3 linked regions of the Kineococcus endophyticus genome follow. The protein of the gene in region 3 binds, or shares a complex with, the protein of the main gene of each other region. Links are inferred from orthologs where the notes say so. Each region holds a gene or a part of one and is shown on either strand. Other genes may lie near its edges.

What was found.
Region 1: the proteins of secY (region 3) and secA are in contact, whole or in part, in a crystal structure (PDB 3DIN), measured with the Thermotoga maritima proteins. The link is inferred for Kineococcus endophyticus from one-to-one orthologs. Residues at the interface, in WP_004081795.1 of Thermotoga maritima: Glu108, Gly109, Glu110, Glu111, Ala236, Glu237, Arg238, Arg239, Ile240, Thr241, Ile242, Gln243, Tyr244, Ala245, Arg246, Arg247, Val248, Thr249, Gly250, Arg251, Arg252, Val253, Tyr254, Gly256, Ala257, Ser258, Thr259, Tyr260, Leu261, Pro262; in WP_004082002.1 of Thermotoga maritima: Glu261, Ala262, Arg263, Lys300, Ala301, Arg302, Thr303, Ile304, Ile305, Leu323, Tyr324, Asp325, Pro326, Val329, Ser330, Tyr333, Ile336, Lys340, Phe345, Val349, Glu363, Phe364, Tyr374, Ser375, Gly376, Gly377, Glu393, Ile395, Thr482, Ser483.
Region 2: secY (region 3) and secG share a complex: the UniProt entries of both Escherichia coli proteins name them as parts of the sec protein translocase complex. The link is inferred for Kineococcus endophyticus from one-to-one orthologs.

What each region holds. Positions count from the first base shown.
Region 1 is NZ_JBFNQN010000007.1:280,274-284,796, reverse strand. What follows is about bases 1,308-4,523. They hold secA (preprotein translocase subunit SecA), read right to left. Parts: upstream 4,196-4,523; coding sequence 1,508-4,195; downstream 1,308-1,507. Other genes in these bases: AB1207_RS12185 (putative bifunctional diguanylate cyclase/phosphodiesterase), read right to left, coding at 4,265-4,523; AB1207_RS12195 (Rv3235 family protein), read left to right, coding at 1,308-1,488. Also shown: AB1207_RS12205 (hypothetical protein), read right to left, coding at 1-153; AB1207_RS12200 (LysM peptidoglycan-binding domain-containing protein), read left to right, coding at 357-929; more of AB1207_RS12195, read left to right, coding at 976-1,307. UniProt on the Escherichia coli protein: Required for protein export, interacts with the SecYEG preprotein conducting channel.
Region 2 is NZ_JBFNQN010000013.1:132,901-137,038, forward strand. Bases 1-2,831 are described here. They hold secG (preprotein translocase subunit SecG), read left to right. Parts: upstream 1-1,205; coding sequence 1,206-1,457; downstream 1,458-2,831. Other genes in these bases: AB1207_RS18635 (phosphoglycerate kinase), read left to right, coding at 1-338; tpiA (triose-phosphate isomerase), read left to right, coding at 389-1,174; AB1207_RS18650 (RNA polymerase-binding protein RbpA), read left to right, coding at 1,471-1,821; pgl (6-phosphogluconolactonase), read right to left, coding at 1,892-2,641; opcA (glucose-6-phosphate dehydrogenase assembly protein OpcA), read right to left, coding at 2,638-2,831. Also shown: more of opcA, read right to left, coding at 2,832-3,870; zwf (glucose-6-phosphate dehydrogenase), read right to left, coding at 3,893-4,138. UniProt on the Escherichia coli protein: Subunit of the protein translocation channel SecYEG. Overexpression of some hybrid proteins has been thought to jam the protein secretion apparatus resulting in cell death; while this may be true it also results in FtsH-mediated degradation of SecY.
Region 3 is NZ_JBFNQN010000003.1:295,958-301,435, forward strand. What follows is about bases 2,443-5,307. They hold secY (preprotein translocase subunit SecY), read left to right. Parts: upstream 2,443-3,156; coding sequence 3,157-4,458; downstream 4,459-5,307. Other genes in these bases: rpmD (50S ribosomal protein L30), read left to right, coding at 2,443-2,470; rplO (50S ribosomal protein L15), read left to right, coding at 2,470-2,928; AB1207_RS05680 (adenylate kinase), read left to right, coding at 4,455-5,030; map (type I methionyl aminopeptidase), read left to right, coding at 5,039-5,307. Also shown: AB1207_RS05640 (type Z 30S ribosomal protein S14), read left to right, coding at 1-168; rpsH (30S ribosomal protein S8), read left to right, coding at 266-664; rplF (50S ribosomal protein L6), read left to right, coding at 678-1,217; rplR (50S ribosomal protein L18), read left to right, coding at 1,220-1,597; rpsE (30S ribosomal protein S5), read left to right, coding at 1,629-2,288; more of rpmD, read left to right, coding at 2,288-2,442; more of map, read left to right, coding at 5,308-5,478. UniProt on the Escherichia coli protein: The central subunit of the protein translocation channel SecYEG. Consists of two halves formed by TMs 1-5 and 6-10.

The DNA of each region.
Region 1 (4,523 bases), on a different replicon or contig from region 3:
CGTCAGCGCACCCCGGGCTGCGCGCACGCGGTCGGCGAGGACCACCGTCGCCTGCTCGCGCCGCGTGCGGTCGGCCACCTCCGCCGCGAGGTCCTGCCGGCGCGCGTGCTCGGCCTGACCCTCGAGGTCGTCGAACAGGTCGTCCCAGCGCACGCGTCCCACGGTACGAGCGCACGCGTCAGCACCGCGCGTGACGGCGCCGGTGACCTCGCCTGACGGTGCGTCAGCCGGTGCCCTCCGATCGGGCGCACCCCGGACCGTTCCCTGGTCCGCCGCACAGGGTCTCGGTAGACATGCCGCAGCAAACAGCAGCAAACGACATCCAACCGCCGCCCGAACCCCTCAGGAGCCCCATCGTGCGCCCACCGTTCCTCGGCAGCCAGGACCCCGCCGAGGTCGTCGTCGGTGTGTGCGTCGTGGTCGGCCTCGCGGTGGCGCTGTGGCTCGCCCTCAGCGTCGTGGTCGCGGTCGTTGACGAGGTGCGGGTCCGCCGCTCCCCCCGGCGCGCCGTCCGCCTCACACCGGGGGTGCCGGCCGTCGTGCGACGACTCGTCGCGCTCGTCGTCGGGCTGCTCCTGGGGTCCGCCGCGCTGTCCGCCCAGGCTGCGTCGCCGGCGGTTCCCGAGGTCGGGTGGGCCGCCACGGCGACGCTCGACCCGGGGTGGCCGACGGCGGCGAGCCGTGCGGCGCCCGTGGAGGTCGGGTGGGACGCGCCAGCTCCGCGGACCGCCCCCACCCGGGACGTCGCCGGCGAGGTCGTGGTGCTGCGCGGCGACAGCCTCTGGTCGCTCGCCGAGCGCCGGCTCGGCCCGGACGCCACCCGCGGCCAGGTCCTGGCGGAGCAGGAGCGCCTCTACGCCGCGAACGCCCACGTCATCGGGGACGACCCCGACCGGCTGCTGCCGGGCCAGGTCCTGCGCCTGCCCTGAGAACTCCCCCGACCCGACCGACCCGATCCCGCCGAGGAGAACCCCCGTGCCCAGCACCGCCACCCGCACCGGACGGCTGCCCCGCTACGTCGACGACGAGGACGCCTTCGGCGCCGAGGGGCCGGTCCTCACGCACCTCAGCCCGGACCAGGGCGTCCTCGAGCTGGAGCTGCAGGACCTGCGGCTGCTGCCGCCCGCAGAGCTGCCGGAGGTCACGGGCTGGACGAAGCGGTACCTCGTGACGCTGCTGGAGGTCCTGTCCGGGCAGCGGCCGACGCAGCAGCTGCTGCGCTGGTCCAGCGCCGACATCTACAGCGGTGTCCAGCGCAAGGCGGCCGTGCAGGCCCGGCTGCGCTCACGTGTGCGGCCGGCGGCGCGCGGCGCCGTCCGGGCCGCGCACGTGTCCTCGCTGCGCGTCTCGTTCCCGTTCGACGGGATCGCGGAGGTGAGCGCGGTGCTGCGCGACGGCGACCGCGTCAAGGCGGCGGCGCTGCGCGTCGAGCGGTGCACCGACCGCTCCGGCGACCGGTGGCGGGTCACCGCGCTCGAGACGCGGTGACCCGGCCGGCGCCAGGGGGTCAGACCTCGCGCTGGGCGCGCTCGGCCGCGCGGCGCTGGGCGCGGTTGCCCGTGGCGGCCTCCGTCGCCTGCGCGTCACCGGCGTGCACCTCGACGTCGCCCTCCGCCGTGGGGGCGGAGTACTGCAGCTGCTGACGGACCGGCGGAGCACCGAAACCGGGCGGCGTGGCGGCGACACCGGCCTGGGCGGCCGGCTGGACCTGCAGCGAGAACAGGTACCCGACCGACTCCTCCTTGATGGCGTCGGTCATCGCGCCGAAGAGCTGGTAGCCCTCGCGCTGGTACTCCACGAGCGGGTCCCGCTGGGCCATCGCCCGCAGGCCGATGCCCTCCTGCAGGTAGTCCATCTCGTAGAGGTGTTCACGCCACTTGCGGTCCAGGACCGACAGGACGACGCGGCGCTCGAGGTCGCGCAGGGCCTCGGCCCCCAGCTCCTCCTCGCGGGCGTCGTAGCAGGCCTGCGCGTCACCGCGCATCTCCTCGACCAGTCGCTCGACGGTGAGGTTCCCGCGGCCACCGGCGGCCTCGACGACCTCCTCGGGCGTGATCGAGACGGGGTACAGGCTGCGCAGTGCCGTGAACAGCTCCTCGAGGTCCCAGTCCTCGCCGAAGCCCCGGGCGGTGGCCTCCGAGACGTACGCGGTGACGACGTCGTCGATGAAGTGGCGGATCTGGACGTGCAGGTCCTCGCCCTCGAGCACCTTGAGGCGCTCGGTGTAGATGACCTCGCGCTGGCGGTTGAGGACGTCGTCGTACTTCAGGACGTTCTTGCGGATCTCGAAGTTGCGGCCCTCGACCTGGCCCTGGGCGCTCTGGATGGCGCGCGAGACCATCTTGGACTCGATCGGGACGTCCTCCGGGATGCCCGTGCGGGTCAGGAAGCTCTCGACGAGCGCGGCGTTGAACAGGCGCATGAGGTCGTCGGTGAGCGAGAGGTAGAACCGGGACTCCCCCGGGTCGCCCTGGCGGCCCGACCGTCCGCGCAGCTGGTTGTCGATGCGGCGCGACTCGTGGCGCTCGGTGCCCAGCACGTAGAGACCGCCGAGGTCGCGGACCTCGTCGTGCTCGGCCTGGACCGAGGCGTTGGCCTGCTCGAGGACCTCCGGCCAGGCCGCCTCGTAGGCGTCGGGCGCCTCGTCGGGGTCCAGGCCCTTGTCCTTCATGGCGGCGACCGCGAGGAACTCGGCGTTGCCGCCGAGCATGATGTCCGTCCCGCGGCCGGCCATGTTCGTGGCGACCGTGACGGCGCCCTTGCGGCCGGCCTGCGCGACGATCGAGGCCTCGCGCTCGTGCTGCTTGGCGTTCAGGACGGTGTGCTCGACACCGGCCTTGGTCAGCAGGTTGGAGAGGTACTCGCTCTTCTCCACGCTCGTCGTCCCGACGAGGACCGGCTGCCCCGCGGCGTGGTGCTCGGCGATGTCCTCCACGACGGCCGCGAACTTGGCCTGCTCGTTCTTGTAGACGAGGTCGGGCTGGTCGATGCGGACGGCGGGCCGGTTCGTGGGGATCGGCACCACGCCCAGCTTGTACGTCTGGTGGAACTCGGCGGCCTCGGTCATGGCCGTCCCGGTCATGCCCGAGAGCTTGTCGTACATGCGGAAGAAGTTCTGGAGCGTGATCGTCGCGAGCGTCTGGTTCTCGTTCTGGATCGGCACCCCCTCCTTGGCCTCGATGGCCTGGTGCATGCCCTCGTTGTAGCGGCGGCCCGCCAGGATGCGGCCCGTGTGCTCGTCGACGATGAGGACCTCGTCGTTCGGGGACACGACGTAGTCCTTGTCCCGCTTGAAGAGCTCCTTGGCCTTGACGGCGTTGTTGAGGAACCCGATGAGCGGGGTGTTGACGCTCTCGTAGAGGTTCTCGATGCCGAGGAGGTCCTCGACCTTCTCGATGCCGGCCTCGAGGATGCCGATGGTGCGCTTCTTCTCGTCGACCTCGTAGTCGACGTCGATCGTCAGGCGCCGGACGATCTTGGCGAACTCCGTGTACCACTTCGTCGGGGCGTCGGAGGGGCCCGAGATGATCAGCGGGGTGCGGGCCTCGTCGATGAGGATCGAGTCGACCTCGTCGATGACGGCGAAGTGGTGGCCGCGCTGGACCATCTCGGAGACGTTCCACGCCATGTTGTCGCGCAGGTAGTCGAAGCCGAACTCGTTGTTCGTCCCGTACGTGATGTCGGCCGCGTAGGCCTCGCGCCGCTCGTCGGGGCGCATCCGGGACAGGATGCAGGAGCTCGTCAGGCCCAGGAACCGGAAGACGCGTCCCATGAGGTCGGACTGGTACTCGGCGAGGAAGTCGTTGACCGTGATGACGTGGACGCCCTTGCCGGTCAGCGCGTTGAGGTACGCCGGCAGCGTGGCGACGAGCGTCTTGCCCTCACCGGTGCGCATCTCGGCGATGTTGCCCTGGTGCAGCGCCGCACCACCCATGAGCTGCACGTCGAAGTGCCGCTGGCCCAGCGTGCGGCGAGCCGCCTCGCGGACGACCGCGAAGGCCTCCGGGAGCAGGTCGTCGAGCGTCTCGCCACCGGCGAGGCGCTCCTTGAAGCGGTCGGTCTCGCCCCGCAGCTCCGCGTCGCTCATCCCCTCGAAGTCGGGTTCGAGGGCGTTGACCTGCTCCGCGATGCGGTGCAGACGCTTGACGACGCGGCCCTCGCCGGCGCGGAGGACCTTTTCGACGATCGCTGGCACCCCATCACTCTAGCGGCGCAACGCGGGGTGACGGGGACCTCACGGTGACCCTGGGACAGCAGAGGTGGCTCAGCGCGACTGGTCCAGCATCCTCCGCACGTCGGTGGGCCGCACGCCGCTGATCGGGACGGGCACGGGCGCGGGTCCCCGGCCCGCCGGGGGCGAGGGGGCGAGCGGGATCGCCAGCGCGCCGTCGCGGGGCACGGGGGCCGGGCCGAACTCCCGGGCGAAGAGGGCGGCCGCGTCCAGCGGGCCCTCGTCCGTGCCCTCCTCCCGGGCCTCCCCCGCCGCCTCGTCGGTGAACTCGACGAGGTCGGCCAGGGCCGGG
Region 2 (4,138 bases), on a different replicon or contig from region 3:
CGATCCCGGCCGACCGCCTCGGCCTCGACATCGGCCCCGACTCCGCCGCGACCTTCGCCGCGGCCCTCGCCGACGCCCGGACGGTGTTCTGGAACGGCCCCATGGGCGTGTTCGAGATGGAGCCCTACGCCGGCGGCACCCGTGCCGTGGCGCAGGCCCTCGTCGACGCGAAGGTCGCCTCCGGCGCGTTCAGCGTCGTGGGCGGGGGCGACTCGGCCGCCGCCGTGCGCACGCTCGGCTTCGCCGACGAGCAGTTCGGGCACATCTCCACCGGTGGTGGGGCGAGCCTGGAGTACCTCGAGGGCAAGCAGCTGCCCGGCCTCGACGTCCTCGACTGACACCCCACCCGAACCCCACCGACCTCGACGACCCGCAGGAAGGCGCACCGATGCCCCGCACCCCGCTCATCGCCGGCAACTGGAAGATGGTCCTGGACCACCAGCAGGGAACCCTGCTGGTCCAGAAGCTCGACTGGACCCTCAAGGACGCCAAGCACGACTACTCGGCCGTCGAGGTCGCCGTGCTGCCCTCGCACACGAGCCTGCGCACCGTGCAGACGCTCATCGAGGGCGACAAGCTCTCCGTGCGCCTCGGCGCCCAGGACGTCTCCGAGCACGACTCCGGGGCCTACACCGGTGAGGTGTCGGCCGCGCAGCTCGCCAAGCTCGGCGTCGCGTACGTGGCGGTCGGGCACTCCGAGCGCCGCCAGTACCACGGTGAGACCGACGCCGTGGTGCGTGCGAAGACGGCCAAGGCGCTGGCCGGCGGGATCGTCCCCATCGTCTGCGTGGGGGAGCCGTTGGAGGTCCGCAAGGCCGAGCAGCACGTCGAGCACACCGTCGGGCAGGTCACCCAGGCCCTCACGGGCCTGACGGCCGAGCAGGTCGCCGGGCTGGTGCTGGCCTACGAGCCGGTGTGGGCCATCGGGACCGGCGAGGTCGCGACGCCCGAGGACGCCCAGGAGGTGTGCTCCGCACTGCGCTCCGCCGTGGCCGAGCAGTTCGACCAGACGACGGCCGACGCCGTGAGGATCCTCTACGGCGGCAGCGTGAAGCCCGCCAACATCGCCTCGATCATGAAGCAGCCGGACGTCGACGGCGCCCTCGTCGGCGGGGCCAGCACGGACGCGGGCGACTTCGCCGCGATCGTGCGCTTCCGCGATCATCCGGCCTGAGGACGGCCGGTGATGGCCTAGGCTGGGCGGCGTGAGCGTCCTCCGCATCGTGCTGCAGGTGATCCTCGCGATCTCCAGCCTCTTCCTGACCCTGCTCATCCTGCTGCACAAGGGGAAGGGGGGCGGCCTGTCGGACATGTTCGGCGGCGGCGTCACCACGAGCCTGTCGGGCTCGAGCATGGCCGAGCGGAACCTCAACCGCTTCACGATCACGATCGGCTGCGTCTGGTTCGCGACCGTCGTGCTGCTCGGCCTGGTCGAGCGCTTCACCAACGAGTTCTGAGGAGACGACCGACGTGGCAGGTGGCAACGCCATCCGTGGCAGCAGGGTCGGCGCCGGCCCCATGGGGGAGGCGGAACGCGGTGACACCGCACCCCGCATCCGCATCTCGTACTGGTGCGCCAACGGGCACGAGACGAAGCCCAGCTTCGCCGAGGAGTCCGGGGTCGAGCCGCCGGAGACGTGGGACTGCCCGCGCTGCGGGTTCCCCGCCGGGACGGACCGGAGCAACCCGCCGGCTCCGCCGAAGAACGAGCCCTACAAGACGCACCTCGCCTACGTGAAGGAGCGCCGCTCCGACGCCGACGGCGAGGCCATCCTCAACGAGGCGCTGGACTCGCTGCGGGCGCGCGGTCTCATCCGCTGAGCCTCCCCGAGCACACGAAGGCCCCCTGCACACCGTGCAGGGGGCCTTCGTCGTCTCCGTGGTCCGTGCCTCAGAGGTCGGCGGCCGCGGCCTCATCGACGAGCCAGAGCGTCCGGTCGGTGCCGAAGACGCCGGCGGCCGGGGTCTCGGCGACGTCGCCCGCGGCGACGCCGCGCGCAACCGCGGCGGCCTTCTCCGCCCCCGCGGCGACGAGCCACACCTGCCGGGCCCGTGCAATCGCCCCGAACGTGAACGAGACGCGCAACGGCGGGGGCTTGGGGGACTCCCGGATGCCGACGACGCTGGACTCGTCGCGCGCCAGCCCCGGGTGGTGGGGGAAGAGCGAGGCGACGTGCCCGTCGGGGCCCATGCCCAGCAGCAGGACGTCGAACGCGGGCACCTCCGCGCCGTCGCCGTGCTGCAGCAGCTCGGCGGCGTAGCGGGCGGCGGCCGCGTCCAGGTCGTCGCCGTCGGGCCCGTCGACGGCCGGCGGGTAGTGGACGGTCGAGACGTCGAGGTCCAGCGCGCCGAGGAGGGCGTCCTGGGCCTGCGTCGCGTTCCGCTCCGGGTCGCCCGTCGGCAGGAACCGCTCGTCGGACCACCAGAAGTGCACCCGGCGCCAGTCCACCGTGTCCCGGCTCGCCGCCGCGGCGACCGCCGCGAGCGTCTTGCCGCCGATGGTGCCGCCCGTCAGCGAGACGTGCGCGACGCCCCGGGCGGACTGGGCGTCGGCCAGCGCCGTGACGAGCCGGTCGGCGGTGGCCGACGCGAGCACCTCCGGCGTGGCGTACCGGACGACGGAGACGTCGGAGCGGCTCACCGGCCCACCGCCCCGCGGGCGGCGCGGGCGCGCGGCGCGGTCTTCCCCGCCGCTGCCTTCGTCGCGACCGGTGCGGCGGCCTTCTTGCCGGCGGTTGCGCGCTTGCGGACCGTGGCACCCTTCGGCGTCTCGGAGTCGGGGGCCTCACCGGCGACCGGGGACGTGCCGTCGGAGCGCTCCTGCTCCGGCGGTGCGCCCTTCATCTGCTCGGACACCACGGCCGAAGCAGCCTCGGCGGCGGCCTGGCGCGCGGCGGCACCCCGGCTGCCCGAGAGCTTCCCGGCGTGCTCGGCGTCGCGGGCGGACATGACCTTCTTGCTGACCTGGGGCAGGCCGTCGCGCAGCACCTCGCCGTAGACCTCGTCGGGGTCCAGACGCCGCAGCTCCTCCGTCAGGCAGTCCTTCACCTGACGTCGGGCCAGGGACAGGCGCCGGTCGGGCTGACCGGGCTGGGTCAACGTGGCGACCGTCGCGTCGGGGCGGATCAGTTCCACCGCACCGGACTTGCGTTCCAGGCGGACGCTCTGCACGCCCGTTCCACGCCGGGTCCGGGCCCGCACGACCGGCGCCTTGAGCTTGGCCGCCAACCACGCGGCGAGCAGCTCGGTGCTCGGGCTGTCCGGGGCGCCCGCGACCGTGATCGACGTGACCGGCTCGTAGGGCGGCTGGTCCAGCGCCGCCGCGAGCAGCGCGCGCCAGTTCGTCAGCCGCGTCCAGGCGAGGTCGGTGTCGCCCTCGCGGTACGTCGTCCGCCGGGCCTCCAGCGCCTTGGCCGGGTCGCGCGACTCCGCGGAGTCGGTGATGCGGCGCTGGGCGATGCGGCCGATGGAGTCGGTGCGCAGGTCGTCCGGGGCCGAACCCGGCCAGTAGGCCACGATCGGCGCGTCCGGCAGCAGCAGCGAGACGATGGTCGTCTCGCCGTGCTCCACGAGCGGGCCGTAGGCGCGCAGCACGATGACCTCGCTGGCGCCGGCGTCCCCGCCGACGCGGATCTGCGCATCGAGCCGGGCGGCGCCCCGCTTGTTGCCGCGGGCCAGCACGAGCACCCGGCAGGGGTGCTCGCGGCTGGCCTCGTTGGCCGCGGCGATGGCGTCCTCGGCGTGGGCGTCGTCGGTGATGACGACGAGCGTCAGCACCCGGCCGAGGGCCACGGCCCCGCCGGAGTCGCGCAGGTCGATGAGCGCCTTGTTGATGGCGCTCGTCGACGTGCTGGGCAGGTCGATGATCATCGCGAGACCTCTCTGGTGCGCGTCACGGTCGCCGCCACTGCCGGCCGGTCCGCTCGAGCATGGCGTCCGCCGACGGCGGTCCCCACGTGCCCGAGGGGTACGGCTCCGGCTGGCCGTTCTTGGACCAGAACGAGGTGATCGGGTCGAGGATCTTCCACGACAGCTCGACCTCCTCGTGCCGCGGGAACAGCGGGGGGTCGCCGAGCAGGACGTCGAGGATGAGCCGCTCGTACGCCTCGGGGCTGGACTCGGTGAAGGCGTGCCCGTA
Region 3 (5,478 bases):
ATCCACAAGGCCGCGCGCAAGCCCAAGTTCAAGGTGCGCGCCTACACCCGCTGCCAGCGCTGCGGTCGTCCGCACGCCGTGTACCGCAAGTTCGGCCTGTGCCGCGTCTGCGTGCGCGACATGGCGCACCGTGGCGAACTGCCCGGTGTGACCAAGAGCAGCTGGTGACTTCCCACTCCTGCACGACCCTGATCACTGAGACGCCGAAGGTCCGGCCCGCACTGCGTGGCGCGGAAACCGCGGCGAGGAAGGGCGGACGAGCCCGATGACGATGACTGACCCCATCGCGGACATGCTGACGCGTCTGCGGAACGCCAACTCGGCGTACCACGACACCGTCCAGATGCCGTACAGCAAGCTGAAGTCCCACATCGCCGAGATCCTCCAGGCCGAGGGCTACATCGCCTCCTGGACGGTCGAGGACGCCGAGGTGGGCAAGAAGCTGACGCTGAACCTGAAGTTCGGCCCCAACCGCGAGCGTGCGATCGCCGGCCTGCGCCGCGTGAGCAAGCCCGGTCTGCGGGTCTACGCGAAGTCGACGAACCTGCCCCGCGTGCTCGGTGGCCTCGGCGTGGCGATCCTGTCCACGTCCTCGGGGCTGCTGACCGACAAGCAGGCCAACAAGAAGGGCGTGGGTGGGGAAGTCCTCGCCTACGTCTGGTGAGGGAGGAGAACTCATGTCGCGCATCGGTCGACTCCCGATCACCGTCCCCTCGGGCGTGGACGTGACCATCGACGGCTCCGCCGTCACGGTCAAGGGCCCCAAGGGCGAGCTGAACCACACCGTCGCTTCGCCCATCGCGGTGGAGCGCTCCGAGGACGGGGCCCTGTCGGTCACCCGTCCCGACGACGAGCGCACCTCGCGCTCGCTGCACGGCCTGACCCGCACCCTGATCTCGAACATGGTCGAGGGTGTGACCAAGGGCTACGAGAAGAAGCTCGAGATCGTCGGCACGGGGTACCGCGTCACGGCCAAGGGCTCCGACCTCGAGTTCGCGCTCGGCTTCAGCCACCCGGTCGTCGTCAAGGCGCCCGCCGGCATCACCTTCGCCGTGGAGAGCAACACCAAGTTCTCCGTGGCGGGGATCGACAAGCAGCAGGTCGGCGAGGTCGCCGCGAACATCCGCAAGCTCCGCAAGCCCGACCCGTACAAGGGCAAGGGCGTGCGTTACGCCGGCGAGCAGATCCGCCGCAAGGTCGGAAAGGCTGGTAAGTGACCATGGGACTCTCCACCCAGAAGACCCAGAAGGGCACTGCGCCGGCGCGCAAGCGTCGCCACACCCGCGTGCGCAAGAAGGTCGTGGGCACCGCCGTGCGTCCTCGTCTCGTGGTCACGCGCTCCACGCGTCACGTGTTCGTCCAGGTCATCGACGACGCGGCGGGTCACACCCTGGCGTCGGCCTCGACCATGGAGGCGGACCTGCGCGCCAGCGGCGACGACAAGTCGGCCAAGGCCAAGGCCGTCGGCGTGCTCGTCGGCGAGCGGGCCAAGGCAGCCGGCATCGAGGCCGTGGTCTTCGACCGCGGCGGCAACCGCTACGCCGGGCGCGTCGCGGCGATCGCGGACGGCGCTCGTGAGGCGGGGCTGTCCCTGTGACCTACGAAGTCGATGAGATGAGGAACGTCTGATGCCTGGACCCCAGCGCCGAGGCGCCGGTGCGGCCGGCGGCGGCGACAACCGCGGCGGCGGCGACAACCGCGGGAACGACCGCGGCCGTGGTGGCCGCGACGGCGGCCGCGACAACCGTGGACGGGGCGACGCGGGCGACCGCGGCAACTTCGTCGAGCGCGTCGTGACCATCAACCGCGTCGCCAAGGTCGTCAAGGGCGGTCGTCGCTTCAGCTTCACGGCCCTCGTGGTCGTGGGTGACGGCGACGGCACCGTCGGTGTCGGCTACGGCAAGGCCAAGGAGGTGCCCGCGGCGATCGCCAAGGGTGTCGAGGAGGCCAAGAAGAACTTCTTCCGCGTCCCCAAGATCCAGGGGACCATCCCGCACCCCGTGCAGGGCGAGAAGGCGGCCGGCGTGGTCATGCTGCGCCCGGCCTCCCCGGGTACCGGTGTCATCGCCGGTGGTCCGGTCCGCGCCGTGCTCGAGTGCGCGGGCATCCACGACGTGCTGTCGAAGTCCCTGGGCTCCGACAACGCGATCAACATCGTCCACGCGACGATCGAGGCCCTGCGTGGTCTCGAGCGTCCCGAGCAGGTCGCGGCCCGCCGTGGTCTGCCGGTCGAGCACGTCGCTCCGGTCGCGCTCCTGCGCGCCCAGGCTGCGGGGGTGAACGGCTGATGGGTCGCATCAAGGTCACGCAGCTCAAGTCCGGCATCGGCGGCAAGCAGAACCAGCGCGACACGCTCCGCAGCCTCGGGCTCCACAAGATCGGGCAGTCGGTCGTCAAGGACGACAAGCCCGAGTTCCGTGGGATGGCCAACACCGTCGCGCACCTCGTGATGGTTGAGGAGGTCGACTGATGGCGAACCAGGGTGACCACGTCCTGAAGCTGCACCACCTGCGCCCCGCTCCGGGGTCGAACACCGCGAAGACCCGTGTGGGTCGCGGTGAGGGCAGCAAGGGCAAGACCGCCGGTCGCGGCACCAAGGGCACCAAGGCCCGCTACCAGGTGCCCGAGGCGTTCGAGGGCGGGCAGATGCCCCTCCACATGCGCCTGCCGAAGCTGCGCGGGTTCAAGAACCCGTTCCGCGTCGAGTTCCAGGTCGTCAACCTCGACAAGCTCGCGACCCTCTTCCCCGAGGGCGGCACCGTCGGTGTCGACGAGCTCGTCGCGAAGGGCGCGGTCCGCAAGGGCCAGCCCGTCAAGGTCCTCGGCACCGGTGAGGTGTCCGTGGCCCTGCAGGTGACGGCCGACAAGTTCTCGACCTCGGCGGCCGAGAAGATCGCGGCTGCGGGCGGTTCCACGACCGTCCGCTGACGCCCAGCACCACCGCCCACACGGCGGTAGCGGCGAGTGATCGCCTGCTACCGCCGTGTGTGCGTTTGCGGGGAGGTAGGGTCTACCAGAGCCCCACGCGTCCCGCTGGCAGCAGCGGACGGGGGAGTTCGTCTCACCCGCTGTGCCCGAAGCAACCTGTTCGGCCCAACCGTCCGACCAGTCAGGAACGACTCCGGCTCCTCCGGGAGCGCGGTGCAGGAGGTCGTAGTGCTCACCGCAATCGGTCGCGCCTTCCGGACGCCCGACCTGCGCCGCAAGCTGCTCTTCACGATCGGGATCATCGTCCTGGTCCGGCTGGGCTCCTTCGTGCCGGCGCCCGGGGTCTCGTACTCCGCCGTGCAGCAGTGCATCGACGTGGCGCAGACCGGCAACGACCTGCTCGGGCTGGCGAACCTCTTCTCCGGCGGCGCGCTCCTGCAGCTCAGCATCTTCGCGCTGGGGATCATGCCGTACATCACGGCGAGCATCATCATCCAGCTGCTGACGGTGGTGATCCCGCGCTTCGAGGCCCTCAAGAAGGAGGGTCAGCAGGGGACCAGCAAGCTCACGCAGTACACGCGGTACCTGACGATCGGCCTGGCCGTCCTGCAGTCGACGACCTACGTGACGATCGCCCGGGAGCCCTCGCGACTGTTCGGCACGTCCTGCAACGCCCAGGTGCTGCCCGACCAGAGCGTCCCGACGATCCTGCTGATGGTCCTCACGATGACGGCCGGCACCGGCCTCATCATGTGGCTCGGTGAGCTCGTCACCGAGCGCGGCGTCGGCAACGGGATGTCCCTGCTGATCTTCGCCCAGATCGCCGCGACCTTCCCGACCTCGTTGCTCGCCATCGGCCGCGAGCGCGGCTGGCTCACCTTCGCAGGGGTCGTCCTCATCGGCCTCGTCGTCGTGGCGGCCGTCGTGGCGGTCGAGCAGTCCCAGCGCCGGGTGCCCGTCCAGTACGCCAAACGGATGATCGGCCGGCGCATGTACGGCGGCACCTCGACGTACATCCCGCTCAAGGTCAACATGGCCGGCGTCATCCCGGTGATCTTCGCCTCGTCGCTGCTCTACCTGCCCGCCCTCGTGGCCCAGTTCAACGACCCGAACGCGGCCTGGGTGGCCTGGATCACCGACCACTTCACCAAGGGCGACCACCCGCTGTACATGGCGGTCTACTTCCTGCTCATCATCTTCTTCGCGTACTTCTACGTCGCGATCACGTTCAACCCGGACGAGGTCGCCGAGAACATGCGCAAGTACGGCGGTTTCATCCCCGGGGTGCGCGCCGGACGGCCCACCGCGGAGTACCTCGACTACATCCTCACCCGCATCACCCTGCCAGGATCGCTGTACCTGGGGCTCATCTCGCTGCTTCCCCTCATCGCGTTCGTGCTCTTCAATGCCAACACGAACTTCCCCTTCGGGGGCACGTCGATCCTGATCATCGTCGGGGTCGGGCTCGAGACGGTGAAGCAGATCGAGTCCCAGCTCCAGCAGCGCAACTACGAAGGGTTCTTGCGATGACACGTCTCGTCCTCCTCGGTCCGCCCGGTGCGGGCAAGGGCACCCAGGCCAAGCTCCTGTCCTCCCGCCTCGGCGTCCCCGCCATCTCGACCGGCGACATCTTCCGCGCGAACGTCGCGGAGGAGACCGAACTGGGCAAGACGGTCAAGGAGTACCTGGACGCCGGCAAGTACGTGCCGGACTCCGTCACCAACGCGATGGTCCGGGACCGGCTGCAGCAGCCGGACGCGGCCGACGGGTTCATCCTCGACGGCTACCCGCGCACGACCGACCAGGTCCGCGAACTCGACGACATGCTCCGCGAGATCGGGGCCAAGCTCGAGCACGTCCTGGAGATCACGGCCGACACCGACGAGCTGGTCCGCCGGCTGTCCAAGCGCGCCGTCGACCAGGGGCGCAGCGACGACACCGAGGACGTCATCCGCACCCGCCAGCAGGTCTACCTCGACCAGACCGCCCCGCTCGTGGAGGTCTACTCCGAGCGCGGCCTGCTGCGGTCGGTGGACGGGCTGGGGGAGATCTCGTCGGTGACCGAGCGCCTCGTCAAGGCCCTCGACCTGCCCGACGCCTGAGGCCGCCGGTGGTGTTCGGACGTGAACGGGTGGAGTACAAGACCCCCGAGCAGGTGCGCGCCATGCGCAAGGCCGGCCTGCTGACGTACGCCGCGCTGGAGAGCGTGCGCTCGGCCCTGCGGCCGGGCGTCACCCTCGCGGAGCTGGACGCCCTGGGTGCGGAGGTCATCCGCACCGGGGGAGGCACGTCGAACTTCCTGGGCTACCACGGGTACCCCAAGACGCTGTGCATCTCGGTGAACGAGGTCGTCGTCCACGGCATCCCGGGCGACCAGGTCCTCGCCGAGGGCGACGTCGTCTCCGTCGACGGCGGGTGCGTCGTCGACGGGTGGCACGGGGACTCGGCCTTCACGGCCATCGTGGGGGAGCCGGTCGACCCGGCCGACGCCGAGCTCGTCGAGATCACGCGCACCGCGCTGTGGGCCGGCATTGCCGCCCTCGACGCCCG